4 regions of the Cytobacillus sp. FSL R7-0696 genome follow, and region 1 is predicted to be linked to each of the others. Evidence: riboswitches for the same ligand, from Rfam matches in the RefSeq annotation. Region 1 holds a riboswitch; each other region holds the start of a gene.
The links. Region 1 has a riboswitch for thiamine pyrophosphate ahead of MKX29_RS20750 (YkoF family thiamine/hydroxymethylpyrimidine-binding protein). Riboswitches for the same ligand answer to the same signal wherever they lie in the genome.
Positions count from the first base shown of each region.

Region 2: it holds a riboswitch for thiamine pyrophosphate, as region 1 does, so the genes downstream of both, thiT (energy-coupled thiamine transporter ThiT) here and MKX29_RS20750 (YkoF family thiamine/hydroxymethylpyrimidine-binding protein) in region 1, are expected to answer to the same signal.
Region 3: it holds a riboswitch for thiamine pyrophosphate, as region 1 does, so the genes downstream of both, MKX29_RS06805 (3-oxoacyl-ACP reductase) here and MKX29_RS20750 (YkoF family thiamine/hydroxymethylpyrimidine-binding protein) in region 1, are expected to answer to the same signal.
Region 4: it holds a riboswitch for thiamine pyrophosphate, as region 1 does, so the genes downstream of both, tenA (thiaminase II) here and MKX29_RS20750 (YkoF family thiamine/hydroxymethylpyrimidine-binding protein) in region 1, are expected to answer to the same signal.

Region 1 covers NZ_JBBOWA010000001.1:4,053,893-4,061,965, forward strand. The annotation lists gene MKX29_RS20735 (energy-coupling factor transporter transmembrane component T family protein) at 1-212, opposite strand, end outside; gene MKX29_RS24535 (energy-coupling factor ABC transporter ATP-binding protein) at 209-997, opposite strand; partial or broken gene MKX29_RS24540 (ABC transporter ATP-binding protein) at 1,097-1,774, opposite strand; gene MKX29_RS20745 (ECF transporter S component) at 1,749-2,360, opposite strand; gene MKX29_RS20750 (YkoF family thiamine/hydroxymethylpyrimidine-binding protein) at 2,357-2,965, opposite strand; TPP riboswitch at 3,051-3,154, opposite strand; gene MKX29_RS20755 (TetR/AcrR family transcriptional regulator) at 3,361-3,930, opposite strand; gene MKX29_RS20760 (efflux RND transporter permease subunit) at 4,089-6,155, shown strand; gene MKX29_RS20765 (YhgE/Pip domain-containing protein) at 6,142-7,953, shown strand.
Region 2 covers NZ_JBBOWA010000001.1:1,368,297-1,376,369, forward strand. The annotation lists gene MKX29_RS07165 (phosphotransferase) at 325-1,296, shown strand; gene MKX29_RS07170 (M23 family metallopeptidase) at 2,185-3,159, opposite strand; gene MKX29_RS07175 (hypothetical protein) at 3,187-3,429, opposite strand; TPP riboswitch at 3,565-3,669, shown strand; gene thiT (energy-coupled thiamine transporter ThiT) at 3,771-4,349, shown strand; gene MKX29_RS07185 (helix-turn-helix domain-containing protein) at 4,910-5,140, opposite strand; gene MKX29_RS07190 (DUF2975 domain-containing protein) at 5,151-5,627, opposite strand; gene MKX29_RS07195 (serine hydrolase domain-containing protein) at 6,393-7,460, opposite strand; gene MKX29_RS07200 (VOC family protein) at 7,636-7,986, opposite strand.
Region 3 covers NZ_JBBOWA010000001.1:1,293,970-1,302,042, reverse strand. The annotation lists gene MKX29_RS06820 (phasin family protein) at 1-134, shown strand, start outside; gene MKX29_RS06815 (ABC1 kinase family protein) at 164-1,828, shown strand; gene MKX29_RS06810 (glycosyltransferase family 2 protein) at 1,946-3,481, shown strand; TPP riboswitch at 3,567-3,668, shown strand; gene MKX29_RS06805 (3-oxoacyl-ACP reductase) at 3,761-4,516, shown strand; gene MKX29_RS06800 (IclR family transcriptional regulator) at 4,735-5,502, opposite strand; gene MKX29_RS06795 (polysaccharide biosynthesis protein) at 5,701-6,696, opposite strand; gene MKX29_RS06790 (glycosyltransferase family 2 protein) at 6,737-7,336, opposite strand; gene MKX29_RS06785 (hypothetical protein) at 7,492-7,812, shown strand.
Region 4 covers NZ_JBBOWA010000001.1:3,786,187-3,794,259, forward strand. The annotation lists gene MKX29_RS19475 (hypothetical protein) at 1-1,074, shown strand, start outside; gene MKX29_RS19480 (AbgT family transporter) at 1,370-2,893, shown strand; gene MKX29_RS19485 (GNAT family N-acetyltransferase) at 3,105-3,857, shown strand; gene trhA (PAQR family membrane homeostasis protein TrhA) at 3,977-4,612, opposite strand; TPP riboswitch at 4,965-5,074, shown strand; gene tenA (thiaminase II) at 5,198-5,887, shown strand; gene MKX29_RS19500 (MFS transporter) at 6,188-7,468, shown strand; gene MKX29_RS19505 (peptidoglycan D,D-transpeptidase FtsI family protein) at 7,766-8,073, shown strand, end outside.

The DNA.
Region 1 (8,073 bases):
ATTGTCATCCAAGCTAATCCGAGCGCAAAAAAGGACATCGGTATAAAGTAAAACAACCATTTCTTTATGTTCAGTTTACTGAAGAAAAAGGTAAGTATCAGGATATAAATAAACATAATCGCTGGTGTAATAATATCAAAGGAAAAGCTCAACAGAATGGCAGGTAAGATAACCGTAATAGCTTTCATGGTTGGATTTAATGAGTGTATCATATTGTCATCTCTTCATTGATCAACCGTAAGCGGTAAGGTATCCTTAATCTGGCTTTTTCTAGAAGCTCAGTTTTTCGCCAAAGTGCTTTAGGTGTACCATCATAAACGATCTTTCCTTGTTGCATGACCAAGACATTATTACAGTATGAATCAACTAAATCCATGTCATGTGTAACGAAAACGATGGTTACCCCTTTATCATTTAGGTGCGTGACTATACGCATAAATTGAGAGGTCGTATAGGCATCTTGTCCAAATGTTGGTTCATCGAATAGAAGTAAATCTGGTTTGGAATGTAACATTGTTGCTACACTCAGCCTTCTTTTTTGGCCACCACTTAATGAAAATGGGTTTTTCCACTTATCAGATAAGAGATCAAAGTCGGTTAATAAATGATGAGCCATTCTTTCTGTTTCTACTCTAGAATAGCCACGTAGCTTGATACCAAAACACACTTCATCGTATACAGTTTGGTTAATAAATTGATGCTCAGGATTTTGAAATACATAGCCCATATTCTTATACAATTCGTTTTCATACCAATTACTTAATGGAGTGTTTAAAAAATCGATTGAGCCTGAGACGGGCTTAATTAATTTGGCTATTAACTGTAATAACGTAGATTTACCAGCACCATTTTCGCCAACTATTGCGCAAAAGTCCCCTTTTTTGATTGAAAAGGAAAGTTCATTTAGGATTTGCTTATTTTTATAGTTGAATTGTATATCTTTAAGATTGACGATTACTTTTGTACTTTCTTTCTCACTTGATGGTCGAATAGGCATTTTTCTATTTTCATACCTTTTAGGTACTCTTATACGATTCTTCGTCAACTTATGTAAATGATTTTGAAAACCTTCCTTCGGCGTACTATCTAAAAGTAATTCTCCTTTGTTATTAAGCGCAACCAACCGATGAGCGTATGGTTCCCAGTCATCGATTTCGTGTTCAATTACAAGCAAACCAAATCTTTGTTGTTTTTGAATCTTAATAATTGTCTCGATAAACTCGAGGCTAGATATCGGATCTAAATTTGCTGTAGGTTCATCTAAAATTAAATATTGAGGGTCCATTAAAAGGATAGAAGCTAGCGCAACCTTTTGTTTTTGTCCTCCTGAAAGATGGTGAATGTTATGTTTCATATATTGTGATAATCCTACAATATCTAGCACATGTTCTATTCTTTGTTTCATTTGGCATCTGGGAATAGACAAGTTTTCTAACACAAATGCTAATTCATCTTCTACACGAACCATGCAAAACTGACTTTCTGGATCTTGAAAGACAATGCCTATTTCTTGGTTTATTACTCCTTTAGGGTAGGAGGAGATATTTCTCCCTTTATATAAAAGGTCCCCTGAAGTAAAACCATCAATCGCCTCAGGATATAGACCATTTAAACATAGTGTAAGTGTACTTTTGCCAGAACCACTTGCTCCAAGTAATAAAGTCACTTCCTCTGCATATAACTTACAGCTTACATTATCTACAGAAGGTTCATCGTGTTTATCAAAGGAAAATGAGAAAGAGTCTAGTTCAAAAATTGGTTGATGATTTTTCATGCCTTGCTATTACCTCCTTCCCAATCGGGTACCCATTTAACACACCAGTTTTCGCTAGTTGATCCGCTAACATTTTTCCTAAATAACCAGCAATGATGGCTCCACTTAAGAGACGTATAACAAACATTGTCATAATAAGCCAGGATTCATAGGCATGAAAACCTGATACAAAGAAATGGTAAGGAAAACTAATAAATGCTGCGCTAACACCTGAGAAAACGAGAATTCGAGGTTGGTAATTTTTCCATTTTGTCAGTGCAAAAGCGATTTCCGCCCCTAACCCTTGCACCATCCCTGAAAGAATTAAAGTGGGTCCAGATGTTGAGCCGACAAGTACTTCGGTAATAGCAGCAATGGTTTCTGCTGTAAAAGCAACGCCTGGCTTTCTGATAATGTAAGCAGCTATTATTGATACAATAAACCATATGCCATAAATCAATTCATAACCAATGGGTCCAAATCCAAACGGGGTAAGGATGGCAACAAGAACTTTACCGACCCCAAAAAAACCTAAATAAATAAAGCCAAATACTACACCCAGGACTGACATGAGAACAATATCTTTTAGACGCCATGATTTTGTCATGAGACTTTCACTTCTTTAGCTTTTCCAGTAGGGCTGTTAGCTGATAATGTGAATGTCATTGTCACATGAGATACATCTTGCTTGGTCTGATCGAAAACGTTCTGTAACAAGTTAAAAATATCATTCACCTTGCCATCAAGCCTTGTGGCATAATGGCTATGGCTTACGTTTACTTCAGTCTCCTTGGACCAATCAATTTGCTCATAAATTTTTTCCATATAATCTTCCCTCCCTAAGGGATAGAGGGCAAATTTACAACCTGCAAGCTGGTCTATTTCTTTTGTATAGTCCTTGTTCAAGGCAATGTCAGTTTCGTCCATGTATACATCTGCTGCTGAATCTCCTGGACAACCAATCGAAAAGGTACCACTCATAGCGATGTGTTCTCCTGTTTTAGCTGCGTGTAAAAAGATTGCCCTCACTACATCAAAAACATGAATTTGCTTACCACGGATACAAGTAGATACATCATCAGTTTCAGCCCACACCTTTGACATGTTCACTTCTTTAAGGGCAAATAAGATGATGTCCACATACCTCTCACTCATTGCAGAAAGCGTAAACTGACAACCTACGATACTACTTGTTCCACATAATTGATTCATATAAAAATCTCCTTTTAACATTTTTTGAACAAAAAAACTGCACCCCGATGGAATGCAGTTTGGCTATGCAGAAAAAAAGAGAATACACTGACCAACTGCACTTCCCCACGCTAGTATTATCTAGATCGGGTTATAAGGGTCAGGCACTTGCCTTCTCAGCCATTAAATATAGCTCCCCTAGCGCATTCGATATATTTATTTGTTCGTCTATCCTATCATAAGCAAAAAATCATTATCTGTAAACCAATACTTGTCAATTGATAATGTAGTAGCGATAAATACAATATATTAATTGATACGTAAAATGATGCAAATGAGTAGGGGAGACAACTTAAATTCCAATAGAGTAGAGGTGAATAAAATATTGATGTGAAGAATGTTGATATATTCGCATCCTATTTAGAATGAAGAATAACCCGATTACTTATTTCAGTAATAATGGTTGTCATTTCTTCCGGAGATTCTTTCATCCCGTTCATTAACCATTTTTCAATTACATAAATACATCCACTAATTACAAAGTAAATCATATATTTTGATTTATCTAGATTTATGACCTGCTGTTCTTCCTTTAAACTATTAATAATGATTGATTGTGCAGTATCAATTACTCTCGTTTGAAAAGCTTTGTTACCATGGTCACTAAATAAAACAAGAAAATCGGCACTACGTTTATAAACATAATCTAATAAATACTTTGTCATTGCAAAAGTTTCATTTGTCTCATTATGGTTGTACTGTTTTAAAGTGACTTGTAATTCTAACAAAATCTCATCTTCAATATGCTGGAGTAAATCAAATTGATCACGATAATGACTATAAAAAGTAGAACGATTGATATCTGCTTTTTGACATAATTCTTTAATGGTAATGGAGGAGATTACTTTTTCTCTTAATAATTCCATTAAACTTTCCTTTAACACCATACGAGTATATTGTTTCCGACGATCCAATTTTTTGTTCATCATACAAACCCTCACTTTTTTAAAGAAATCCAACAAAGTACGCTTAAATGTTGGATGTTAAACATTTTTTACACAACTGTTTGTTGTTTATCTAACACAGTGGTATGTATAATGTTACTGTAAAAGAATTTCAACATCAAGAAGTGGGGAAACCAATAATGATTGAGTTTATTATTCGTTATAAAAAATCTGTAACAATCATTTTCTTTTTGTTATCAGTGCTTTCTGCTATTGGCTTTCTGTTTGTGAATGTTAATTATAATATGAAAGATTATATCCCAGCAGAAGCTGAATCTACCGTTGCTTTAGAAGTGATGGAAGAGGAGTTTACTAGTGGCATTCCAAATACAAGCGTAATGGTTGAGAATGTAACAATCCAAGAAGCGCTCGTTATCAAAGAGAAATTAAATAAGGTTCAAGGTGTAACTGATGTGATGTGGTTAGATGATGCGATGGACATAAGAACACCAATAGAAACCGGAGACCAAGGCACAATAGAAAATTACTACAAAAATAATCACGCTCTTTATTCTGTCACCATTGAGAGTGGCAAAGAGGTCGAAGCAACAGAAGATATATATCAAATAATTGGTGAGAAGGGATCACTTATTGGCGAAGCTGCAAATACAGCTACGCAGCAGAAAATGACAGGGCAAGAAACGTTACTCGCTGCAGGGATACTTATTCCCATTATTATCATTATACTAGTTCTCTCGACAAACTCTTGGGTCGAACCGCTCTTGTTCTTAACGGCTATCGGTGTATCGGTAATTATTAATTTAGGGAGTAATGTTTTTATAGGAGAAGTGTCCTTTGTGACACAATCAGTCGCACCAATTTTGCAGTTAGCTGTTTCCTTGGATTACGCTATCTTTTTATTACATAGTTTTCAAGATTATCGTAAACGAGGGCATGAGCCAAATGAAGCTATGAAACTAGCTATGAAAGAATCGTTTAGTGTCATTGCCTCGAGCGCATCTACAACTCTATTTGGATTTATTGCATTATTGTTTATGGATTTTGAGATTGGATCAGACCTAGGTTTAAACCTTGTTAAAGGAATAATTTTAAGTTTTATAAGTGTGATGGTATTCCTTCCAGCACTTACATTATTATTCCATCATTGGATTGAAAAAACACAGCACAAATCATTAATACCAAATTTTAAAGGTATTGGAAAAAAAACATTAAAGTTAAGGTTTCCGGTCTTGATTTTCGTCTTACTTCTCGTTATACCTAGCTTTTTAGCACAAAAAGAAACCTCATTTACTTATGGAATGGGGGATCAACCTGACAGTACTAGGTTAGGGCAAGACATCCAAAAAGTAGAAGAAATATTTGGCGAATCAACCGCTGTAGTATTATTGGTACCTAATAATGAAATAGGTAAAGAAAAAGAAATGATTGCATCTATTGAAGAGGTTGACCATGTCTCAAATGTAATTGGCTACACGAATATGGTTGGTTCGACTATTCCGCAAGAATATTTAGAGGAGGAAGCAAAGGAACAATTCTTATCCAATAATTACAGTCGAATCATCATTAATACTGATGCAGGAACAGAAGGAGATATTCCTTTTCAATTAGTAGAAGAGATAAGGGAAATAGGTACTAAGTATTTTGGTAATCAAGCGTTAACTTTAGGCGAAAGTGTTGCACTTTATGATATGAAATCAACGGTTACAGAAGATAATTCTTTAGTAAATACTTTAACCGTTATCGCGGTTGGATTCGTGTTACTTGTCACATTCAAATCATTATCATTACCGATTATCTTATTATTAACAATACAATCTTCTGTTTGGATTAATCTCGCCATACCCTATTTTACCGATACGTCATTAGTATTTATTGGTTATCTCATCGTTAGCACTGTACAGCTTGCAGCAACGGTCGATTATGCCATTTTATTAACAGAGACTTATAAGCATAATCGTGGAAAACTTTCTCCAAAACAAGCGATGAGAAAAACAATTGATGAGAAATTATTTTCCATTATCGTGTCTGCCTCCATTTTATCTAGTGTCGGATTTATATTATGGCTAACTTCTTCAAATCCAATCGTCGGTTCTATTGGATTATTATTAGGTAGAGGAGCATTGCTCGCGTTTTTACTCGTTATCCTTTTTCTACCTGCATTATTATTACTATGTGATAAATTGATTCAAAAAACATCTCTACAAATGGACTTTAGTAACAAGGAGGAAAAACATGAAGATCATTAAATGGATGCTTATCACTGCTTCCCTATTTTTCTTTCCTGTGATGAATATACATGCTGAATCACAAACAGTTAAAGGCGGAATGAGTAAAGGGAAAGTAGCAAACAAAAATGAAGTGATTTATGCTAACTTGCTAGCAGACGGTAACCTAACCGAATTATATGTTGTCAATTCGTTTGAACTGATAGAACCTGGTGTGATAGAAGATTTTGGGAATTACCAAAAGGTTAAAAATCTAACTGACACATCAAAAATTAGCAAAGAAAATGATCAGATCACATTACAAGCAAAAGAAGAAAATTACTATTATCAAGGAAACTTACCAAATAACTTTGAGTTACCTTGGCGTTTTACAATAAATTATTACCTTAATAATAAAAAGGTTGAACCAGAAAATTTAGCTGGTAAATCGGGCGATATAAAAATGGAAATTGCTGTAGAAGCGAATGAAGGTAAGCGTTCTTCATTCTCTGAAAATTATATGCTGCAAATTAGCGTACCGCTGAACACTGAAAAATTCAAGGAGATAAAAGCCGAGAATGCCACTGTTGCACAATCCGGCAAAGATAAGCAGCTCACTTTTACCGTTATGCCGGAGCAGGAAGAAGTATTTACGATTGAGGCAGAAACAAATCATTTTGAAACAGAAGGTGTGCAAATATCTGCTTTACCTGCTTCACTTGCCATTGATAGCCCAGATACTGAAGAATTGACGAGTGAGTTTCACTCATTAACTGAGGCAATTGGTGACATTCATCATGGTGTCGGAGACTTAGCAATAGGAATGAATGAACTATCATCAGGCTTACGGTCTTTAGAGGGTGGGTCTGCACAATATAAAAAAGGACTAAATGAATTAAGTCAGTCTGGTAACCAATTAACAGAAGGATCAGCACAAATAAATAATACTTTATCTTTGATTAAAGATGAGATGAAACAAGCCAGTGGCGTAAGTGGTATTGGGGAACTCGAGAATGTAACAATCGATCTGCCTGAGGTAGCGGATAATCTAGAACAAGCAGCAAATGATGTAGACCAAGTAGTTGTTAATTATAATGAGGTAAAAACACAAATCAATCGTGCTCTGGAGCAGATACCAGATAACCAAATTTCAGATAAAGAGATAAATAAATTATATGAAAGTAATGCGGATAAAGAGGTAATTGATCAATTGGTAGAAACCTATAGAGGGACAAAAGCTGCTCAAGAAGTTCTACTACTAGCCAAAGATAACCTTACAGACATGGTTGAACCGCTATCAACCTTTAGTCAATCAATGAGAGAAGCAGCAGGTAACCTTCGTGCAATATCATCTAATATAGACGAATCTATTCTTCAAATTGACATTGATGAAGGGTTAAAACAATTGACATCTGGTGTTGAAGAAATGGTATCTAACTATAATCAATTCCACCAAGGGTTACTTGCTTATACAGGCGGTGTTTCTGAATTAAGTACATCATATAGTGACATCCATGAAGGAATTAGCGGTTCTCTATCTGGAGCTGAGCAACTAACCAAAGGAGCTGGCTCGCTTCATAATGGAACTGGACAATTACATGATGCAACTAAAGACATTCCTGATGAGGTGACAAAAGAAGTGGATGAAATGATATCGCAATATGATAAATCTGATTATGAGCCAATTTCTTTTGTATCAGATAAAAATAATGAAAAGTTGGAACTAGTCCAATTTGTCATCCAAACAGATAAGATTAAAATTAAAGATAACAAAGAAGATGTAAAAGAAACAAAAGATAAAGTAGGATTCTTCGAGAAACTTCTTAACTTATTTAAGTAAACTTGAAAAACACGCCACTGCAATCTAGGAGGCGTGTTTCTCTTTTTGGTGGTAAATTTATATAAACCTTTCATGTTACATCAAACGATCGGTCAAAATGAAGAATTAGGCTTTCTTCTA
Region 2 (8,073 bases), 2.7 Mb from region 1:
AAGATTGGGGTTTTCTCTTTTTATCAATCAATTGTCACTATTCTCCCCCTTTAGCAACTAACTAGAAGAAATTCCCTTTATTTAAAGAAATAAAGTAACTATCAACCAACCAGAGCAGACTAATATAAAAACTATAACTATGTGTAAAGAAACTATCTAGAGGAAATAACTTAGTTATTACCGTTTTGTTTTACTTGATATTACTCTATATGCTTTATAGAATATTAATCAGATTAATGAAGGAGGATTTTTGTTTGAATAACTTATGTTTAAGTCTGGTTCATAGCTTTTCTCAAAAATAATTCATCGAGGAGAGTGTAATTAATGAACTTTTATATAATGAAAGATATACTGAACGAACAGTTCGATTTAAAAATTACTCACATGACACAACTTACCGATCATAATATATCTGCAACCTATTATTTAAATACAGCTAAAGGAAGTTACGTTCTAAAACGTATTCCTTCCTATATTCAAGATACCGAAATAGAAGGCAAATTGGTTAAGTACCTTTACGAAAACGAAATTCCTGTAGCACAAGTTATTAAATCTAATCAAGGAACTTATTCATTCTCCATAAACGGGGAAAAATACCACTTACAAGAATATATAGATGGGGAAATTTATGACTTAAATAATGGAACTGACTGGTTTAAGGATGTATCCGCTCAAAATTTAGGAAAAATTCAACATGTATTATCTCAAACCCCCAAATTAAAAACAGGAATGATTAATAAAGAATTGTTTACTAACGGTCAAATTATTAAGGCAAAAAAATCCTACCTCAGGACTTTTAAAAAAGCACAACAGTCAAACGATACGACAACTATGAAAGATATTATTAACCGATTAGAGTATCTAGATACAATTAATAACTATACGTTTGATTATTCTAAGTTTACATGTACTAATTCGCATGGAGATTATTATACTTCTCAAATCATATGTAAGGAAACAAAATTGTATACAATTGATTGGACAGACGCCTGTCATTTACCTGCATGTTGGGAAGTAATGATGTCTTTCGCTTATGCGGACCCTGTTGCTAAGAGTGGAAAAATTGAATCTAATGCTTTTAAACGTTATATAGATAACTATTCAAAATGGTTTACCTTGACTAAGTACGATTTGTTCCATATGCCGTATCTGTATTTCTTTCAGCTAGCTGTCAGTAATTTTTACGAACCATATGGAAAGTTACCAAAAGAATATTTAAAAATTGCTAGGCTGACAACAAAGCAGTTAGCATGGCTAAATAAGAATGTTGATTCTTTAGCCATGAAGTTAGTTTAAAAAACGCAATCTTTTGTCTTGTCCCTGTCAAGTAGACAACATAAAAAGCTGAACAGTGAACGTGTGTCGATATTCAATCGGCGCACGTTTATTTAGTTTCATATGACTACGTTTAGAATGATCATTACCTAGAGCTTATTCTACTTTTGTTTAACACTTATTCAGTTTTGAGTGTGGAGAGGTTCTATAATTATATGAAAAAAACAAGTTGCCTTAGGGTTTATACGAATCGGGTCCTAGCTTTAAGATTGGTAAAGGTATTTTGCCAAGCGTTATCGCACAATTACAAGCAACTCATGATCAATTATCTTATCATGTAACAATTGGCAATACCGAATAAGTAATTGATAGTGGCAGGCACCCTAAGAAGTAGACATCGGCTTGTGGAAGGGCAAACCTATGCGAAAGAGTTGTTCAGGCCCCCTTTGCAGAAGATTGCTTATTGACCTTCTGTTCACCCACATATGGAAAGGCATTTTCATTCGATAGAGGATTTATATGACCAAGAGTAGGGCATGAAAAAGGCACCTGATTGAATTACATCAAATTAGCGTCAAATCGACGTTCATCAGCTCTACACAAGGTATAAAGAGGAATGTAAAAAGTAGCTTAGACGCTCCTTATTTTCCGAGGTAACTATAAAAGATGAGTTGACATACGGCCTGTAGAAGCTGGAAGGCTTTAAGAAAAACATTCCTTCTCTTATGTGTTGATCAAAGGAACGAACTTGAATCACAGTATCCAGTTATTAGTTGATACGTTAAAAAACCGCACTGAGACTTACGAAAAGAGCATTATCAAACCACTTTTTTTGCGATTTAAATAAATGGTTGATTGAATTGCGGGCAAGGAGGCCTGCACAAGCGACCTCCATTTAACTGTATTTCTCTATTTAAAAAGCTGGATAATTGCTCTGGGAACGGCAAAAACATAGTCTGCTATTGTCATCGTATTTTCAACCTTGTCGAACTTCTCTTCGAATCGATTAAGATATTTTGTTAAATGATTTGTTACGATTTCTCCTTGAATCGGTTCTACACCATTTTTAAAACGAATGCGAACTGATTTTCCTTTATGAAGATCTTCTGAATCCATGATTTGAAAATGGATATGCGCTTCAGAAGAGTTACCCGAGTTCCCACATTTGCCAAGTAATTGTTTTTGAAGAACTTCCTCTCCTTCTTGGACAATGATACTGTCTTTTTTAAAATGAGCAATCATACTATATTCCTTATGCGCATGCTCTATCACAATATAGTTGCCTGGGGGGTGTTCTTCATCCATCTGCCCTGGAATATTATCATCGAGACCATCAACCACTTTTATTACTTTGCCATTTTGAGGGGCGATAACTTCCTCTGCAAATGCGTAATAACTCTCATTTTTTTCAGGTCTACCATTATATGTAGAGCCATCCTTCACCTTTAATAGATCATACGCGTACCTTTGATGTTCATATACGTAATGGTAATTAATAAATTCATTTGTGCCACCCCAGAAAACAAACCAATCATCCATCACTGGCATAATGTATTCATTCTTTGTATAAATCTTATCTGTTTCTGGAAAGACAAAGTAGGGTTTCAAATAGAAACTGACAATTGTATATTTATCATCGAAACCAACCACAACTGCTTTTGCTTTTGAGTTATCTACCCATACGAACTGACCAATGCCTAAGACATCCGTCCGTGACGTAAGATGATAACTACGCACACCTTCATTAAAAGCTGCGCTCATCTCAATAAATGCCGATAATGAAACCATTCCTTGAAACACTTTTGAAGTTGCTTCATAAATTGTTTTAAAATCTTCTCTTAACCAATGATCTATAAACCTATCAGGATCCATTGACCCGACCATTCCATCTACCCCCTAGGTTTCTATTCTTTATATAGAAGAGAAAATCAAACGATTCTCAAGAAATATTTTGCAGTTAATAGTTAAAAAACCACCAATAGTTACTTTAATTCGACTTGAATCTTCTAACTTTCCTTCCAAATCTCCTCTTATAGCAAGTCCTAAATTTTCATCCTGTAATTCGCCATTTACATATAGCTTTTCACCATTAATCCAGTAATTCTCAACTAGTATATGATCTCCCTGATGGTTCACTTCAAAAACCTTCTTCATGTAAATCACTCCTCGTTTATTTTTACGACTAACTCGGGAATAAGTTTCACAAATAATCTGTTTTTCTCTTACCAAAAAAAAGATTCTTGAATTATGATGAAAGTCATAGTATATTCTAACCGAGGATAAATTTAATATTTCCACAAGGGGAGCCTAATATGGCTGAGAGTGAGCGAGTTCGTTCTGACCCTAAGAACCTGTTAGATAATGCTAGCGTAGGGATCGTGGTTTTGGATATGAGCAATACTAGGCATCCATCACCGCCTATGTATTGCTTTTTTTCATAAAAAAGTAATACAGGTTTACTCGTTCGCTTCTCTTTTCGGAGAAGGAGGAAAAACATGAAACAAAATAAAACACTTTTTATGGTGGAAATTGCTATATTTGCAGCTTTGGCATTATTACTTGATTTCTTATCGGGCTTACTGATGGGGAGATTTTGGCCACAAGGTGGGTCCATCTCACTTGCTATGGTACCGGTTTTCTTAATGGCCTTTCGTTGGGGTATTAAAGGTGGCGTCTTAACGGGCTTATTATTAGGAGGACTACAAATCTTAACAGGAGCTGTTCCTTTTCATTTCGCCTCATGGATCATTGACTATTTCGTAGCCTTTGCTGTTGTCGGACTCGCAGGCATCTATATGAAAAAAGTTGTACAAAATTATCAAGACGGCCAATTTGGCAAAGCAAACATGTATGTTATTAGTGGCGTTTTCTTAGGAAGTTTCTTACGCTTTTTATGCCATTATTTATCAGGCATTATCCTATTTGGTGCCTATGCTCCGGCAGATCAACCTGTCGCACTTTACTCACTCGTATATAACGGAACATATATGCTACCTACCTTTATCGTATGTGCCTTAGTCGTTGTCATGCTTTACACAACAGCCAATAAGGTCCTTCTGAAAAAAGCATATTAATCATCTAAAGGCTCTGGGGGAAACTCAGGGCCTTTTTTTAAGATAACTTTTTGGGAGATTTTCGCACGATGATGGAACTGAGGAATCAGGGTGGCATGTACATCGCCATGATATTCAGTAAGATAACCATGCAATCGACTCTTCACAATACTTCCAAAATGAAAGCGTCAAAAGCAGCTAGGCAAACCTCCATCATCTCTTCTATTTTCTGGCCGGCCATGATGATCCGAAGAAGACCATGATTTATACAACGCCGAATCTGCAGGAAGTTGGCAACCGACTCGATAGTTTATATCACGAAGTAGATTGAGTGTGATAGGAGAAATTTTATTAATATCGAATATAAAGGAAACGCAAACGAAATGAGCTAATGATACACATCATTAGCTCATTTGAATTCCCCTTTATGCCGATATAAGAGTGCCTCTTCATGATTCCTCTCAATCGAAATAACAGAAATTTTAATGCTGTAGAAATTGGGCTTTTTAATATTGTAATTTCTTAACGTTGTAAAATCGCATTTTCCTGACGCTACCCCGATTATGGAATAAATTTATTTTCTATACTTTATTATTCTTGAGTTCTTCGTCGCTTTTGTACTCCAATATGTCGCCTGGCTGACATTCCAAAGCCTTACAAATGGATTCTAAAGTGGATAACCGAATCGCTTTTGCCTTTCCATTTTTCAAAATAGAAAGATTAGCCATCGTGATTCCAACCCTCTCCGAAAGTTCTGTGACGCTCATTTTCCTTTTCGCCAACATCACATCGATATTAATTATAATCGCCAATTCCTTCACCTCAGACCGTTAAATCATTTTCTGATTTTATATTTATCGCTTCTTGTAAAAGCCTTTCCAGAACTGCAGCGAATACTGCAATTACCATCGAAGCAAAGATAGGGACCATTCCGATTATTGCACCACCTGGGGCATCGTCTACTTGAGCTAACATAAAAACGAATGGCAAAATTGCCACATATAAGATACTGAATATGGTTGCACAGAGTTTTATATGCTTCAAAGCTTTTACGGAAATTTGCGAAAAAGCTTGATTCTTGTCAATATAACTTAAAAGCTTAAAAGCTTTATAAAGTGCAATGTAAAAGGGAATTGCCGATAAATACATTCCGATTACAATGGGATATAACATATAGGCATAATCTGGATTTGCCGGATTATTAGGTAACCAAATCAACCCAATTATACCCAAGGAAAAAACGGGAGTACCAATAAAGAAAACGGCTATTTTTAAAAAGAGTGTTGAACCACGTTTCATAAAAAGCACCTCACTTATTTATTTCTATTTGATTTTAATATAAAATTTATCGTTTCACAATATTTTTTTGTTCCTAATCATTATTAATTTGTTGTTATAATCTTTGAATTTTAGACAAATATAAAAAAGCATTCCTTATTACAAAGAAATGCTTTAACTATTGGATTTATAAATCGTTCAACAAATTAGAAAGTATCTCATTTTCGAACATTCAATTATCTTCATTATTATACTTTTGTTCATTTAAAAAAGAGCAGTAAAGCGAACCTCATGTAATAATACACCTTGCAATACAAACCTTTCTTGACAAAGAAATATACAGCGCCCATACATTCTAGTAAACATAACGTCTCATTTATCGGGAATTCCAAAAAGCTAGAACCCTTGTGGGAACTGGCTTTTCGTTTGCGCTTTTGTTAGCCATGAAATATACATGCCAACAAACAGTGATAAAGCACGAATTGTTCTTTATAAAAAATGAATGAAAATATGTATAAAATCCTCGCACATCTCTCTCATTTAATGTGTTATTTTTACACAAAACGGAATATTGTATGTGTAGTTTGAAATAGAGCTTGAGCAAAAACACTTCGTAAATCCTTATTTTACGGTAAAAAAGAAGAATTCATTTTGAAGAAAGATTAATCAAAATGGATTCTTCTATACCAATTTTAAGGTTGTTTTTTATAAAAGAGTTTGATCATTTTCTGCCTGTGTTACTCCACAAACGTGCCCTTTAACTGAATATAAGAAGTCGCATTTCTTTCATTTAATTTTACTCAATTGGTTTATTACTTTCATTAACATAAATTTGACACCTTTTCTTTCATAAGAAAAGTCATTAAAAGTACCAATTAAATAGGTATCCATCTTAGGGTGATAAAATAAATAGGCTCCTGTGGCACCTGCATGTCCCCAGACATTAAATATTTTCGGCATGAGTAGTGGAACTGATTTAAACTGCATAATTCCATACCCATACTCAATTCCTACCCCATACTTTGCTTTATCATTCATCATTTTCTCAAGCGTTTCCTTTTTCAATAATTGATAGGATACTAACGCTTTCATAAATTTCAACATATCTTCTCCAGTAGATACTACTCCACCGCCTGCATAGTCGAGACCTGCGTATCCTTTGTGATTAGTTAGGTTGTTTTTATTAATATAAAAGTCTGCTAAATGTTGGGTATCTTTGTCTAATGGATTAGAATAGTGTAACACAGATGAATTCATCATACTGAGGGGCTGATAAATATATTGTTTCATAGCTACATGAAAAGATATTCCTGTTATTTTTTCTATGATTAAGCCTAATAGATGATAGTTTGTATCAGTATATTTAAAGCCGTTACCTGGAGGGAAATGAGGTTTTTGATGTGTTTTTGCCCAAGTAATTGCCTCTTGTGGGGTTATGGTAAAGTTTGGATCATCCAGAAGCCTTTCAAGTAATGGACGGAAATTATCATACAAACCAGACGTTTGATTTAGTAGATGTTTAATTTTAATGTCATTCGTATAATCTTTACCTTGATAAACATGAAGGTGTTTGACTAATTCTCGATCTAAATATTTGGTAATACCGTCTTCGAATGATAATTGACCGTTTTCATATAAAATACTAACCAAAACTGACGTGAATATTTTTCCTACGCTTGCCATATATGCTGGCTGTTTTGGATTCATTGACCCTTCTGCGATATTTAAATGGATACCTTTCTTTTCAGAATGAACAAGTAAAAATGCACTCTTTAAATTTTTGTTTTTTTGGACTTGTTTTTTAAATGATTTTTCAATTGAATTGATTACTTTTTCACTTTGTTTTGTTTGCACAGACATCCCCCCACTAATTTTATTCCTAAACGCCGTTACTAACAAATACAAAAACGCCATTTTGAAAAAAGATTGAATCTAAATGGCGTAATACTTTTAAATTTATATGAATTTTTTATAAAAAAGATTGATCATTTCAATGTGCCTTATGCCGCGAATGCTAACTGCAACAGTTTTAACATTTGCAAACCATTAAATGGTTCCCATCAGGGTCTTTGAAATTAAACCATTGGTTATGCTCAATTTCTGTTGTCAATTCGACATTCTTACCCTTCATATACTCATATGCTTGTTCTATATTATTAGTATTCAAATGAAAAGGTGGAGTTTTGAAAATATTATCCTCTGAATAAATCTTGCTATCTAATACAATTCCTGTTCCGTTCATAGGTATTATATACAAATGACCAAATAATATTTCACCATCTGCTGATAAACCTAATATGTCACAATACCATTTACGAGCTTCTTCAATGTTGCTTACGGGAATAAACACAGTACCAACTTGATTTAAAATAGGGTTCATAGATTACCTCCAAATTTAGCTATATAGGTTTAATTCGTCATGTATTAAATATCCCCTTCTTGTTGAATTATACTGTCCCAGTTAGTG
Region 3 (8,073 bases), 2.8 Mb from region 1:
CGCAGATAGACGACAAAGCCCATCAACGAATGACAAGTTTATTGCATGATTTGAATATCGCTACAAAGGATGATGTCTTAAGGTTAGAGGAACGGATTCTAGCACTTGAGGCAAAACATCGAGAAGAGGATTAAGGGAGGTTTTTGCCATTTTCAAACCAAAGATGAGCCATATTCATCGCTATCGTGAAATTGCCGTAGCCTTCTCTCATTACGGTTTTGGTTATCTCTTAAAAGAATTAGGCTTGCATGAAGTATTGTCACTACCTAAACGTATGTTCATGCGAAAGCAAGAGGAAATTCATGAAAAGACGACAGGTGAACGTGTTCGTCTGTTTTTAGAAGAGCTTGGACCGACGTTTATTAAAGTTGGTCAGATTGCGAGTACAAGGTCAGATATTTTTCCGGAATCAATCATTAGGGAATTGGAAAAATTGCAGGAACATGCTCCGTCATTTTCATTTGCAGAGGTAAAAAAAATTGTTGAAACCGAACTAGGGGAAGAACTACATGACCTCTTTACAGAATTTCAGGAGGAGCCATTAGGATCGGCATCTATCGGTCAAGTCCATTATGGTGTTCTCCATTCTGGTGAAAAAGTAGCTGTTAAGGTACAACGGCCTGATATTGAGAAGACCATGAGAACAGATTTAGAAATTTTGATAGAAATTGCTAAAATTGCAGAAAGAAGGCTACATTGGGCATCGCAATATCAGTTAGTGGAAATGATGAAAGAATTTTCTAAAGCATTGTTAAATGAGTTGAATTATTTACTTGAAGGTCGTAACGCCGATAAAATTGCCAATCAATTTGAAGACAATAATCATTATAAAATCCCAAAAACATACTGGAAATATACGACGAAAAAAGTGTTAACTATGGAATATATTGAAGGTTGCGGCATCCTTGAAAATAAAAGTTTGGCGGAACAAGGATTTAATAAACAACTAATCGCCGAAAGAATCGTTGAAGGCATCCTCCAGCAGATATTAGAGGAAGGTGTGTTCCATGCGGATCCTCATCCAGGTAATATTTGTGTATTACCAGGAAATGTGATTGTTTTCATGGATTTTGGTATGGTGGGACGTTTAACTGAGGATATGAAAGAAAATTTAGCATCATTAATTATTGCCATGTTGCGGCAAAGCACCGATGGAGTCATTAAAGCCATCACTAAAATGGGAATTGTCCAAGATGATGTCGATGTTGAACTTTTAAAAATTGATGTTGATTTACTAAGAGAAAGATACTATGATATTCCATTTAGTGAAATATCAATTGGCGAGGCGGTTAATGATTTGTTTTCCGTTGCCAATCAACATCATATACATATCCCAACAAACCTAACATTAGTGGGGAAAACATTGTTGACAATGGAAGGTATTGTTGAAAAACTTGACCCTAATATAAGCATTTTAAAAATTGCTGAGCCTTTTGGTAGACGATTAATTGTTAATAAATATCGACCTGATCATTTGGCGAAAGATTCGCTAGCTCATATCGGCGAGTATTTTGATATTCTTAAGGAAGCACCGTATAATTTGAAAGATTTGATTGCTCTTATCAAAAAGGGAAAAATCCCGCTCGAGTTGAACTTGCCAAACAGTGAAAAATTTCTAACGAGAATTGACCGTATCAGCAACCGGCTAGCATTTAGTATCGTGTTGCTGGCATTTTGCATTATAATGGTAGGCTTAATTATCGGCTCCGCCCTTGGCAGGCAATCATCTCTCCTATGGAATATACCAGCAGTAGAAATCGGCTTCGTCATTGCGATATTAATGTTCTTATTTCTTATATACACCATCATTAGAGCAGGGAGATTCTGACGACTCTCTGCTTTTTGTTTTGGCTACAATTTTTCTGATTTCACTACACAAGCAAATCATGGGGAGAATATAGTGTAGAGAGGTGAACGATTTTGTCAATAAACGTTAATGTTGCTTATGATTAATACAAAAATTCTCATTGGTAGTCCAATTAATCAAGATCCCGATATTTTAAAAGAGTTTCTGCTTTCGTTAGCTAATTTACAAACGGATACAATGGAGATTCATTATTTTTTCATAGATGATAATCAGAATGAAGAATCAAGTAGACTACTACGTCATTTTGCCAGATGGAAGAACGATGTTGCGATTTTATCCGCAAAAGAAGATAGTATCTATATTCGCACCGACTTTACACATTTCTGGAATGATGCTCTCATCTGGAAGGTTGCTCGCTTCAAAGATATGCTTATTGAGCAGGCAAAATTTGAAGAATTTGATTATTTGTTTTTAGTTGACTCTGATTTGCTTTTACACCCGGATACCCTTCATACACTTATTTCCACGAAAAAAGAAATTGTTTCAGAGGTATTTTGGACGGCTTGGCAAGAGGGGACAATTCCTTATCCGCAAGTGTGGTTAACAGATGAATATACCCACTGGAGACAGGCGGATGAAGGTGTTATAACTAACGAAGAAAAGGCCGTTCAAACCGAGGCCTTTATTCAACAGTTACAAACTCCAGGTGTTTATGAAGTAGGAGGATTAGGTGCGTGCACGCTAATTAGCAGGAAGGCTTTGTTAGCAGGTGTTCATTTTAGTAAAATTAAAAATCTCAGTTTTTGGGGAGAAGATCGACATTTTTGTGTGAGAGCTGTGGCATTAGGACTGGATCTACATGTAGACACACATCTGCCAGCTTATCATATTTATCGTTCTTCTGACCTTACAGGCATACCCGCATTTAAAGAAAAATGTCAGTATGCGTATAGCGAACTACCTATTTATCCAGAAAAAGCAGAAAGCCATCAAATTCGCTTATCGATGATTGTGAAGAATGAAGAAGGTCGTTATTTACAAACGATGTTAAAGAAAGTAAAGCCATTTATCGATGAAGCTGTGATTATAGATGATGCTAGTACTGATCAGACTATATCGATTTTCTTGCAAGAACTAAAAGGTATGCCAATTAAATTGGTCAAGAATGCAAGCTCCCAGTTTGCCAATGAAGTGGAACTAAGAAAACAACAGTGGTTAGAAGCAACGAATGGTTTTTTAGGTTGGGTATTAAATCTTGATGCAGATGAATGGTTTGAGGAGAGTTTTATTGATTATATTGATGACTTTGTTAAACAGGATACTATCGACCTGTACTGTTTTAGACTGTATGATATGTGGGATGAAGACCATTATCGTGAAGATGAATACTGGCAAGCACATTTCTTATACCGTCCATTTCTAGCAAGAGTTGAATCAACCTTTCAGCCTGTCTGGAAAGAAACACCTCAACATTGTGGGAGATTTCCAGAAAACATCTTCCAACTTACCCACAGTTTATCCACAATACGAGTCAAGCATTTAGGCTGGGCAAAAGAAAAAGATCGATTAGAAAAGTATGAGAGATATAAGCTGCTTGACCCGAATAGCCTATACGGTAATGAGAAACAATATGAATCGATTTTAGATAAGAATCCCCGTTTAAAACAATGGTGAGAAACATAAAGGAAATGGTCAATTAAGAACTGAACTTCGATTCATAGCTAGGAAACTATTTGTATGCTAAACTAAAAATAATTAAAAATTGTTGCAGGGGGACTCAGAAAATGAGTTGAGAAGGTTAAAACCTGACCCTTAGAACCTGTTCGTTAAGACGATCGTAGGGAGCATCTTCCAACTATATGCATACGTATGGTAGGCTCTCCATTTTCGGGGAGCCTTTTGTTTTGTTTTCCTGAACATTTTTAATTACATCTATTGAAAAGAGGGAATAGCGTGAGAGAAGAAGTCGTGTTAGTAACAGGAGCAAGTCGTGGATTAGGAGCTACAATTGCTCAGAAGTTCGGTAAGGAGGGCTACAAGGTAGTCGTTAATTATTATAATAATAAAGAAAAAGCCGATGCAGTAGTTGAACAAATCGGGCAAGATCGTGCATTGGCTATCCAAGCTGATGTCAGAGATCAACAAGCAGTAAAAGCAATGGTAGCAGACACAATTGCTCATTTTGGCCGCTTGGATATCGTTGTCAATAATGCATTAGTTCAATTTAAATTTGATCCTGTGGCACAGGCGAAAGTAGAGGAATTATCTTGGGCTAGCTACCAAACCCAGTTTGAAGGCGCGATAAAAGCAAGCTTAAATGTTGTTCAATCTGCTCTTCCGGCTCTAAAGGATTCACAGCAAGCCCGTGTGATTGGTATTGGCACGAATCTTTACCAGAACCCAGTCGTTGCCTACCATGAATATACAACAGCCAAAGCGGCATTAATTGGCTTTACACGCAATATGGCCAAAGAGATCGGACAGTATGATATTAATGTGAATATGGTTTCCGGTGGATTATTAGAAACAACGGATGCAAGTGCTGTCACTACCCCTGAGGTATTTGCGATTGTGGCTGATAACTCTGCTATCCGCCGTGTGACAAAACCAGAAGACGTAGCAGAAGCCGTTGTTTTCTTAGCCTCTCCAGGCGCTAAAGCGATTACGGGACAAAATCTAGTCGTTGATCATGGATTGACGATGAACTAAGATAAAAAAGGTCGTCATCTTTGTTTATGGCGGCCTTTTTCAATGAATGGATTTATTTTGTAGGTCGATAAATCAGTAAAGAGCTTATATCAGCAAATGTGAGACTAAGTCGAAGCTAAATTCCAATTTATTCGCAGAAAAGAATGTTTTTAAAAATTTAACTTAATTTTCTCGCTAGTATTTTATTCTTCTAGATGTTAAAACGGTTGATTGAACGCTCAATCAGTATTGTTCAATTTTTTCCCTTGTTTATATCGATAGCCAAACATAGACGATGCTTGTAAGTGAAACTTCAGCAGTTGCTTGCTCATCGAATCCTTTGCTTCCTTAGGCATCTTTTCGTTAAATCCAACAACTGTCACTGCACCGAGTAATTGATTTTGGTAGTCTAGCAAAGGGACGGAAGCAGAAGAAATTGATGGAATTAAAGGTTCGGTAGCGAAGGAGATTTTCGATTGTTGAATCATTTGCCATTCTGCGTTATCGATCGCATCCCCGTTTCCAAGCCAATCTTTTGTCAGTACTGGGTTTAAGAAACTTAAGAAAATCTTCCCCGCGGCAGATGTTGGTGGCAAGCTTCCGCCTAGTTGTGTACCAATATGAAGTGGTTCATTCGAATGACAAATCTTTGTCGTAATTGGTCCGTTGTTTGTCCATAATGAAAACGAAACGGTGCAGGAAGTAAGCGAAGAAAGTTCCTGCATATAAGGAGTGATTGCATCGGCAATATCACGACTACCAAAGGCGGCTGTACCATATTGAATCAATTTGCTGCCAAGATAATACAGGTTTGTCCCTTTTTCACGATAGAGCATGTTCAATTGTGTAAGTGTATTTAGATATTTATATAAATTACTTTTGGTAATACCGGTTTCTTCTTGAATGGTTGAGAATTTCATTGGGGTATCTTTTTGATAGATTAGTTCGATGATAGAAATGCCTATTTGCAAGGATTGTATCATCGTACTACTTTTTTGTATTTCCATGTATGTAACTCCTCATTATGCTAGTCATGTTGAATCCTAATTTATCAGAAACTACATTAAACAACAACCTCCCTTTAGAGGGTTGGTAGGATATCCCTATAAACTCAGTATATATAAGAATAGTTAGTGAGTTGGCGATTTATTAACATAGTCAATGAAGGCGCTCAACTCACGAAAAATAGGGAGCGGTCAAATATATTAATTTAACCTTTTCCATTTTTTTAGCTCTTTCTGAACATAGGATAATGATTGTAGTTTTTCTTTTAGTTCAGCTACAGAGAGACGATACGTATTATTGGAGTGATATTCTTCTACAGAGTTTGTATCAGTTTCTATTCTGGTATCTCGAGGAATGCGATAGAAGCCTTCAAGATCAATGGCTTTCGCTGCTTCTTCTTTTGTTAGTAAAACTTCATAGAGCTTTTCTCCCGGCCGTGTGCCAATTAATTCTAAAGGAAAGTTAACGTGAAAAAGTTCTTTAATCGCTTGTGCTAAATCTGTAATATAGGCAGCAGGCGATTTTTGTACCATAATATCCCCATTACAAGCATTCTCAAAAGCGTACAATACGAGTTCGACAGCCTCATCTAAACTCATCATAAAACGGGTCATTAAAGGATGCGTAACAGTTAGCGGCTTTCCTTCCTTTACTTGTTCTATGAGAAGCGGAATGATGGACCCCCTTGATGCCATGACATTTCCGTATCTTGTGCCACATATAATGGTACCACGAGCGTTAGCTTGTCTCGATTTAGCGATAAATGTCTTTTCCATTAAAGCTTTAGACATACCCATTGCATTAATTGGGTAGGCTGCTTTGTCCGTTGATAGGCAGACAATTTTCTTTACTCCTGCTTGTATGCCTGCACTTAATACATGATCGGTGCCAAGAATATTCGTTTTCACTGCTTCTAGTGGATGTGACTCACATGAGGGTACTTGTTTTAAGGCTGCTGCATGAAAAATGTAATCAACCCCGTCCACAGCTGGTAATAAAGTACTCATATCCCGAACATCGCCGAGGATATAAGAGATTCTTCCATCTGCGTACTGTTTTTGCATGTCGTCTTGTTTTTTTTCATCACGAGAAAAGATACGTATTTCTTTTATTTCACTATGCAAAAAACGTTCTAACACCACATGACCAAACGAGCCGGTTCCACCTGTAATTAATAGCGTTTTATTTTTAAACATAAGTATGGAACGCACCTTTCTGTCATTTACCACAGTGGGTTTACTTTAATCCAAAATAGTATAAATAATATTCGGAGTTTATTCGTGGATAGTTATACCAGTAAGCGATAATCCCTGTTATGTGTACTGAAGGGTTTTGGTCTAAGAGAGCTTGATGAAAATCACAGTCCCCCGCCATATCCGTTCTTTCAGAAAATCTGGCCTCTCCCACACAGCTTCTCTTAATGATCCTAAATTGCCCACACCACTCACGATAATTTTCTTCCGTTGCTTGAAAGAGCTGGCCATCCTTTGTCACCATGCTGTAATAATAAATGTCGTACTCACCATCTATTTTAGCGAGTACTTCGCGAATGGTTGGTAAATAAATATCATCGCTATCAATGATGGCAATATAATCTCCAGTTGCAGCTTCGATACAACGATTATACGAATAGCTAGCGCCACGATTTTCCCCATTTTCTAAGATTTTTAGTTGAGGGTACTGTTGTTGATATTCTTTTAACATCGCTAATGTTTGATCGGTTGAGCCGTCATCACAAACAATGATTTCATCGGCATATTCTTTTGGAATGCTGTCAAGCATCGAGCGAACCCATTGTTCACTGTTATAAACTGGGGATAAAAAGCTGAATTTCATGACTTTTCCTCACTTTATTAAGCATGATTTTAGGGCAGGTGTTATATCGTTTAGTGTATGCGCCTAATCAAAAGTGGTGAATTTAGGACATAGAAAAGAAAATATTTACAAAAAAATGCTATTAGTGTAATATTACACTTAAAAGGGGTGAGGGAATGTTTATGGTGAGTTTACCGCTATGGTTTTGGCTATTGTATTATCTCTTTTTGTTTATTTCATTTATGATGGCGTTAAGAATGGTATGGAGGAAACAAAGTAGAAAAACAGCATTATTTGTCATCTTTTTTGTTCTAACAATCCCTTTTATTTCTATATTCAACGCCATTGGTCGCGGTGAAGAAATGAATGAAGGGGAGTTTTTCCTTCATGAGCTTTCTGATGGGGCACTATGGGCGTTGTATAGTGTTTTCGGTTATCTTGTTTTATTGTGGTTTTGGTGGAAGGCTATCATATTGTCTGTAAAAAGAAGGGGATGAACACTGACATGAAGATGTTTTTTCGCGTTTTATTTCCCTCTATATGTATTTTTATATTTACGTGGATATGTTCATTTTTTCCGTTTAGCAAAATCTTATTATTAGGGATTTATGTCCTTTTTCCGCTAGCTTTTATTATCCAAGGTATGATTTGCGCGCGTTTAAAAAAGCAGATGATCATAGGCTTTATCTTTTCATCCGCTGCGATAATAATTCCGGTTTCGTATTGGTTTGAGGTAGGTAGTATGGTGAATGCTGTTA
Region 4 (8,073 bases), 270 kb from region 1:
GCGAGCCTGCTTGCTGTCTTAGTAAAGGTTTTTTTAGATAGCGATCAAGTGCAAAAGCGTTTTAGCTTGGACACTATTCAAGAAGAAGAAATGGATAGAGGACTCGATCCGTTAGTGAGGAATCGAGTCCTTTTCCAGATGAATTCTTACGATGGATATATGCCGGCTGAAGAAATTATTGCTTTTCATAAAGAATTATATGAAAGTAACAAAGTCGATGTGGCTATTACTTGTTTGAATAAGGTGTATAAAGAATTAACGAAGATGAATATCCCAACTTATCGCATTGAGCAATCTGAACTAACGGTCAGACGTTCTTTAGAAACGATTAAAGAAAAGGGGCAAGCATCATGGTACCGGAAATCACAGCTTGTCATTATTGGTGTCGAACGCATCGTTGCTTCTTCTGAAAGTGAAGAAAGAAGGCGATCCTTCCGGTTAAAGCATCAAGAACTAGAACTAAAAAAAGTCTTGCTTGACGTTGGTGAACAAATGAATGGTTCGATAGTCCAAATGGATGATGGCGTTCACTATATTTTTACTACGCGAGGAGAACTTGAGCTATTTATGCGAGACCAATCGATGTTGACGATCAGTGAAGAGATTTTTGTTCATAGTCGGTTACGTGTTCGCATAGGTGTAGGCTTTGGATTAACGGTATTAGAGGCTGAGGAAAATGTGAGCATGGCTTTTTCTCATGCTCGTGAATTTAAGGGTCCTATCGTTATCTCTGTTAATGAAGAAAAAGAATTAACGATTATTAATAATGAAAGAGAAGAAATAAGTTTTCATTCAAGGATTTACGGAAATGATTGGGAAAAAATATTTAAAGATGCAGGTATAAGTAGTAAGGTTGTTGCAAAAATTGAGTCTTTATCATTACATTATCAAAAAAATAAGATCACTTCTCAAGATTTATCTCATTGGCTAAAAAGCACTGATCGCAACGCAAGAAGAATCTTGATGGAGATGGAAAAGATAGGTTTAGCTGAAATTATTGGAGAAGAGACAGGTCATAGAGGGAGACCACGAAAAATTTACCAATTAAACTTTAATCAGTTTGCCAAACAATAAAAAAATAAATCCGTATGATTTGAACCTAAACACTAGAAATATCACTTATTTCCAGTTGTTTAGGTTTTTATTATCGTTTAAGTTAAATAACACCTAACAAAAGGCGAACATTGAGAATGATTATCAACCATATAATTCCTATATATTCTTTTATTTGTAAATAAAAATGATATTTATTAGAAAATTACTAAAAAAGACAAAAAAGATTAAAAAAAGACTATTCACAATATAAATGTGATGATATAATAACGGAAATGTTAAGGAATAGTTCCGTTATTAAAGGAGTGGATAATGTATGAAAGTAGAACATGAAGTCAAACAGTCAAGAATAATGACTGGATTCTTAAATGGAATTGAAAAACTAGGTAACAAATTACCTGATCCATTTTTCATTTTTGCATTTTTGGCAATAGTTGTTATTATCGCGTCAGCAATCATTAATTCTTTAAATGTAACTGTCGTTCATCCAGGAACTTCAGAAGAGCTAGCAATTAAAAGTTTACTATCAGGTGAAGGAATTCAGTTTATTTTAACTGAAATGCTCAGTAACTTTACTGGCTTTGCTCCGCTAGGTTTAGTACTAGCTATGATGTTAGGAGTAGGTCTTGCTGATAAAGTTGGACTACTTGAAGCTGCGATTAAAAAAACCATGTTAAGTACGCCAAAATCATTAGTCACTTATGCAGTTTTTTTTGTTGGAATTTTAGGTAATATTGCTTCCGATGCTGCATTTGTCTTAATACCTCCTTTAGCCGCAATGATATTTTACACAGTGGGAAGACACCCGTTAGCGGGTTTAGCTGCAGGTTTTGCTGGGGTAGGAGCAGGTTTTACGGCTAATATTATTGTTGGTGGAACAGATGCACTATTAGCAGGTATTACTTCTGAAGCTGCTAAAGCAGTAGACCCTAGTATATCAGTATCGCCTGTTGATAATTGGTATTTTATGTCAGTTTCTGTCGTTATTTTAACACTTATCGGTGGCTTGATAACTGAGAGAATTATAGAACCAAGGTTAGGAAAATATGATGGAGAATTAAAGAAAGAGTTTGAACCAGTTACTCAATTAGAGTCAAAGGCTTTAAAAAATAGTGTCCTAGCAGGTGTAATTTATTTAATTGTGTTATTCACAGCACTTTTTTGGCCAAATTCGCCTTTAAGGAATGAAGAAGGTGGTATTATACCTTCAACATTTTTAAGTGGAATTATTCCGATCATACTATTATTCTTTATTGTAATGGGTACCGCATATGGGGTAACTGTTAAGAAGATTCAAAAATCTACTGACATACCAAAGTTTATGGGTTCAGCAATGAAAGATATGTCCGGTTATATTGTGTTGATTTTCGCAGCTTCTCAATTTATTGCTTATTTTAACTGGAGTAATTTAGGGACTTTAATTGCAGTAAGAGGAGCGGATTTACTTACCTCATTAAATTTGACTGGTTGGTTTGTTATTATTCTATTTGTATTTTTTACAGCGGGATTAAATTTATTAATATTTAGTGGCTCTGCACAATGGGCGCTGCAAGCACCAATCTTTGTCCCAATGTTTATGTTATTAGGTTTTAACCCGGCTTTTGTACAAGTAGCCTATAGAATTGCTGATTCTTCTACTAATGTCATAACTCCTTTGAATCCGTATATATTAATTATTCTTGCCTATATGAAAGAATATGATAAAAAGGCAGGCTTAGGGACATTAATTTCAATGATGTTACCATACTCAATCGCCTTCCTTTTTACATGGGTCATCTTGCTTGTATTATTTGGTTTACTTGGTATTCCGTTTGGTCCAGGGGTGGGAATGTTTCTCTAATATTTTATTAATGCTAAATGATTAAAGTAGAATGACTCTCGCTTTCTGAGTGAGAGTCATTTTGTCTTTTGCATAAAAATCTTATTAGGATAAGTATAAAAGAAGCTATAATTGTTAATATAGACATGTTATTTTGGAGTTCAAATCAGTTATTCTTTTAATATTTTGTCTTACTATTACCCAAAAATTTAGTAAGAGGGTGGGTTTATTAATGGTTAGTTTCAGAGATATACACGATGATGGTAATTTAATAGCAGAGAAAGCCAACTTTGAACACTATGGCACAAAACAGTTCTATTTTAAATATGATGCAAACTTTATTCAATTTAAAATAAATCCTAGTTTGCAAGTATTTCAACTGGCACAGAGGTATTTAGAAGACTATCAGAAAGAGCATAAACAAGAACATTTGAAGTTTTATTTACCAGCAGACGAAATGATTCAAGAGGATGTTTTATTATACCTTTATCAACAATTTTATACGATCGGGTGTCAGGAGTTATATGAAATTAAACCTCTTCAATTTATCTATAAAGATAGAAAGAACGAAATCGTGGTTGAGGAAGTGACAAATGATAATTTACGAGAATATCTACTATTGCAGAGAAACTTTGATCAAGATTATGGTGAGGAATATGTGAATCTTAATAGAAGCATGCATTCCTATCATTATAATGCAAAAGATACGTTACAGTTACTCGCATATGATCATGGTGTGCCAGCAGGTTCATTACAAGTATTTTTTAATAAGTGTACGTGTACAGCTGAAATTGATAATGTAGGTGTGTTACCAGCTCACCGATTAAAGGGGATTGCTGCAAGTTTGCAATATGAAGTAATGAAACGATTTAGCAATCATAGGGTTATACTTGTAGCCGACAGCAATGACACGCCAAAGGATATGTATCGCAAACAAGGGTATAAAAAAGTGAGTTTTCGCTATGAAGTAATGAAGTTATTATAAGTAGTAGTTTTTTTAGATTAAACACGTATTGTCATAAAAACTCAACAAACGGATATTAATAAATCTGCAGGCGGTGAGAGTAGCCATCTGCAGATCATTTATAAAGAAGTAAATTTTGATCATGGTAGAAGCGAGAGAACAGCAAAAAAATGCATAATCGAACCAGCGAGAATAAAAACATGCCACAATGCGTGATGGTACTTAAATCCTCTCCATACATAAAATATTGAACCAGCAGTGTATAGTACGCCACCGATAATGAGGAAAATCATTCCTTGTTTGGGTAAGTGTGTAACCAAGGGCTCCCAGGCAAATATAATTAGCCAGCCCATCAAAACATATAGTAATGTCGAGAAGACTAAAAACTTTTTAACAAAAAAACATTTGAAAACCGTACCAGCAATCGCTAGCCCCCAAACAAGACCAAATAAAGTCCATCCTAAGGGTCCTTTAACTGTTATAAATAGAAACGGTGTGAACGTTCCAGCAATAAAAAAGTAAATGGAAGAATGATCGAGAATCTCAAATACATCCTTTGCTTTTCCAGCAGGTAAACTATGTAGCAAAGTTGATGAGAAATATAAAATAACCATCGTTGTACCAAAAAGAACAAAGCTGACAATATGCCAAGCTGTTCCATATAAGGATGAGAAAACAGTTAAAATGACCAGAGCCGCAATACTTAATAGCGCACCAATTCCGTGTACGATCGCGTTGGCGATTTCTTCTCCCTTTGAAAAAATATGTGTTTCCAAGTAGTATTCACCCATTCTTTATCCAAAATCATAATTCTAGTATAAACATATTTTACGCTGATAAAAAGTCGAAAGCTTTCATTATAAAGAAAAACTTCACCGAACGAAAAGGGGGAAGGGTCTGGTCTAACGGCAGAGAGTTTAAATGCTTGGAGAATATTTGGTGTTATCCATCCTTGAGTCAATGCCAATTTAAGCCGCGGTATTACGTCAGTTGAAGCATTCATCCAACTTGTTTCATAATGGTTACTGAAAGAGAAGCTCGACATTGCTTATTTACTAAACTTGCAGTTTCCATTTAGGTTGACATTTATTGATAAGATGATAACATAACTTTGAAAGCATAATTGAATAAATCCACTAGGGGTGCCTTTAAAAGGCTGAGATTAAAGTGTAATAACTTTAAGACTCTTAGAACCTGATCTGGTTGATACCAGCGTAGGGAAGTGGCGTATATAAATTTAGTTAACATTATAACTATAACTAAATGAATAATGTATACAGTAACCACTTTCTTATAGGAAGTGGTTTTTCGCTTTTCTGGATTTTTTATGCTCGATAAAAAAAAGAGAAGAGGTAGAAATGATGACAACAAAAGAAACGTTTACACAATCGTTAAGGAAAGAAGTACATGATATATGGGAAGCGAATTTTGAACACCCTTTCGTTAAAGGAATTGCTAAGGGAGATTTACCAATTGAGTGTTTCCGCTTTTATGTGTTACAAGATTCTTACTATTTATCACATTTTGCTCGTGTGCAAGCAATCGCTGCTTCTAAAGCAGAGAATTTATATATGACCTCAAGAATGGCCTCGCATGCGCAAGGTACCTATGAAGCTGAACTAGGGTTACATAACAAATTTATGGAGGTATTAAAAGTTTCTGAAGAAGAGTTAAACCAGTTTAAACCCGCTCCTACTGCCTATGCATATACATCCCATTTATATCGTGTAGCAGAGACAGGCACAGTTGGCGAGGTCATCGCTAGTTTGCTTCCGTGTTATTGGATTTATTATGATATTGGGCAGAGCTTTAAAGGGGCAAAACCAAAAGAAGAAATCTATCGTACCTGGATTGATACATACGGTGGAGAATGGTTTGTTAAACTTGTACTGGAACAAATTCATCATCTTGATCGGCTTGCTGAAATGGCATCTGAAACAGAAAAAGAAAAAATGAAAATGGCATTTACCATTAGCTGTCAATATGAATTAGCTTTTTGGGAAATGGCTTATACCCAAGAAAAGTGGCTAAGTGATAAAACATATGCATAAAACTTCATAAATGAAAGCAGGAATAGTGTTAACAGAATAAGGTTAGTTCATACTAACTCAATTCTGTTAACATCATACCCTTTATAATCGTTGTAGTATCAGGTTTGTTTATGGAATAAAGACAATTTGCCGTATCGGATTTTCCTAAAAAGAAGTTCGGACTTCAAAAACTACTCATCTAGTCAATAGAAATGACTTCTACTTCTCCACCCTCATAGACATATAAACTTCCTATATATATATAATGACAATAAGCGTATAATGAGAGACGAATGTTAAATTGAGGAAGGCGTTTTAAAAATGAATAAACAACAAAGTAAGTACAGATGGGTTGTATTTGGTGTTTTACTTTTAGCCTATTTATTTATGGTTAGTCAAAGAACAGCACCTGGTTTAATTACTGATCAATTAATGGAAGAATTTCATTTAACTGCAGCAACGATTGGGCTGATAACGAGTATTCAATTTTTTGCTTATGCTGGATTGCAAATTCCCATCGGATTATTCTCTGATAGATTTGGTCCCAATGTATTTCTAGTCGCTGGAACACTGCTAAACGGGCTAGGTACCATCCTGTATAGTTCGGTAGATAATAGTTATATGCTCATCTTTGCTAGGTTATTATGTGGAATTGGCGATGCTACTATATGGGTCAATTTAGTTCTTGTATTGAGCATTTGGTTCAAGCAGCAGGAGTTTTCGATGCTAGTGGGATTTGCCGGAATGACCGGAAGTTTAGGATTCTTATTAGCAACAGTTCCTTTTAGTTCGACCATTTCTCTATTAGGGTGGCGACTTCCATTTTTAATTGTTGGCATTGTAATATTCACCCTTGGTATGGGGCTTTATGTTGTTTTAATAAAATATCCTAAGAAGAAATTTCAAATGGAAGAAGAAAAAAATCAAAAAGAAACAAATGAACCGTTATTAGTCATCATAAGAAGATTACTTGTCAATCGCCAAGCTTGGGCGACATTCCTTTGTCACTTTGGTGTAGTGGGCACATATATCGGCTTTATTGGCTCTTGGGCAGTTCCCTATGGTATGGACATTTACGGTTTATCACGATCAAGTGCAAGTGAAGTAATTATGTACGGCTTATTTGGTGCCATTATCGGAGCACCATTAACAACCTATCTATCTACTTTTTTTGACAGAGTCAAAGCACCGTATGTCATTGTGCAGATGCTGTCGGTTTCTGCTTGGATCACTTTAGTATTGATGGGTGGAGAGCCACCATATTTATTATTCATTCTTTTATTCGTAATCATAGGTTATGCAAATGGTGCCAGTGCTCTAACCTTTACAGTTGTTAGACAGTCCTTTCATATAAAGGAAGTGGGGCTTATTTCCGGTTTCGCTAATACGGGAGGCTTTCTTAGCGCAGTGTTGCTGCCAGCAATTTTTGGAAAAGTATTGGACCATTTTGCTAATTTTGACGTTATAACCGCTTATCAATATGGACTTTATATTCCTTTAAGCTTTGCGATTATTGGGTTAATTGGAGTATTCATGTTATATGAGCCAACAGTATATCGTCAAAAACTTAAAATGAGTCAAATGAAAAAATCGGTTGGTTAACAATCGATTTTTTTATTTAGCTAATAAAAAATGAAGAACAATCATCACTTAAAAGGCAGTCGAGTGGATACCTGATTTGTTCACCATCTATCGTCTTTAGAGAAATGTTACTGAAAGTGTAAAATTGATCTTTTTTTATCAAATATTTCTTCATAACAATTGAAAAAATTGGATATTTGTTGTAAGATAGTTTATATTATTAATCTAATTTTAATAGATAACATATTTGTGAAATATAATAGTTACATATAGTAATAATTAAGAACATTCATACTTTGATGATTGGTTGTGTTGATGATGGCGGGAGAACAGAGAAGAAAAAAAAGAAATAAAAAAATGGTTTTTCGGATTAATTTAATGTTTTTTGCAGTATTTATACTCTTTTCGATTCTAATCTTCCGCTTAGGTATTGTTCAAATTGTTTACGGAGAGAATTATAAAAAAGAGATTGAACGGGAAGTGGAGGTGCCAGTAGCAAGCACGGCACCTAGGGGGCAGATCTATGATAGTAAAGGAAGACTGGTTGTAGGGAATAAACCCCAATTAGCCATAAGTTATACTCGCTCCCAATCTACAACACAAGAAGAAATGATTCAGACATCAGA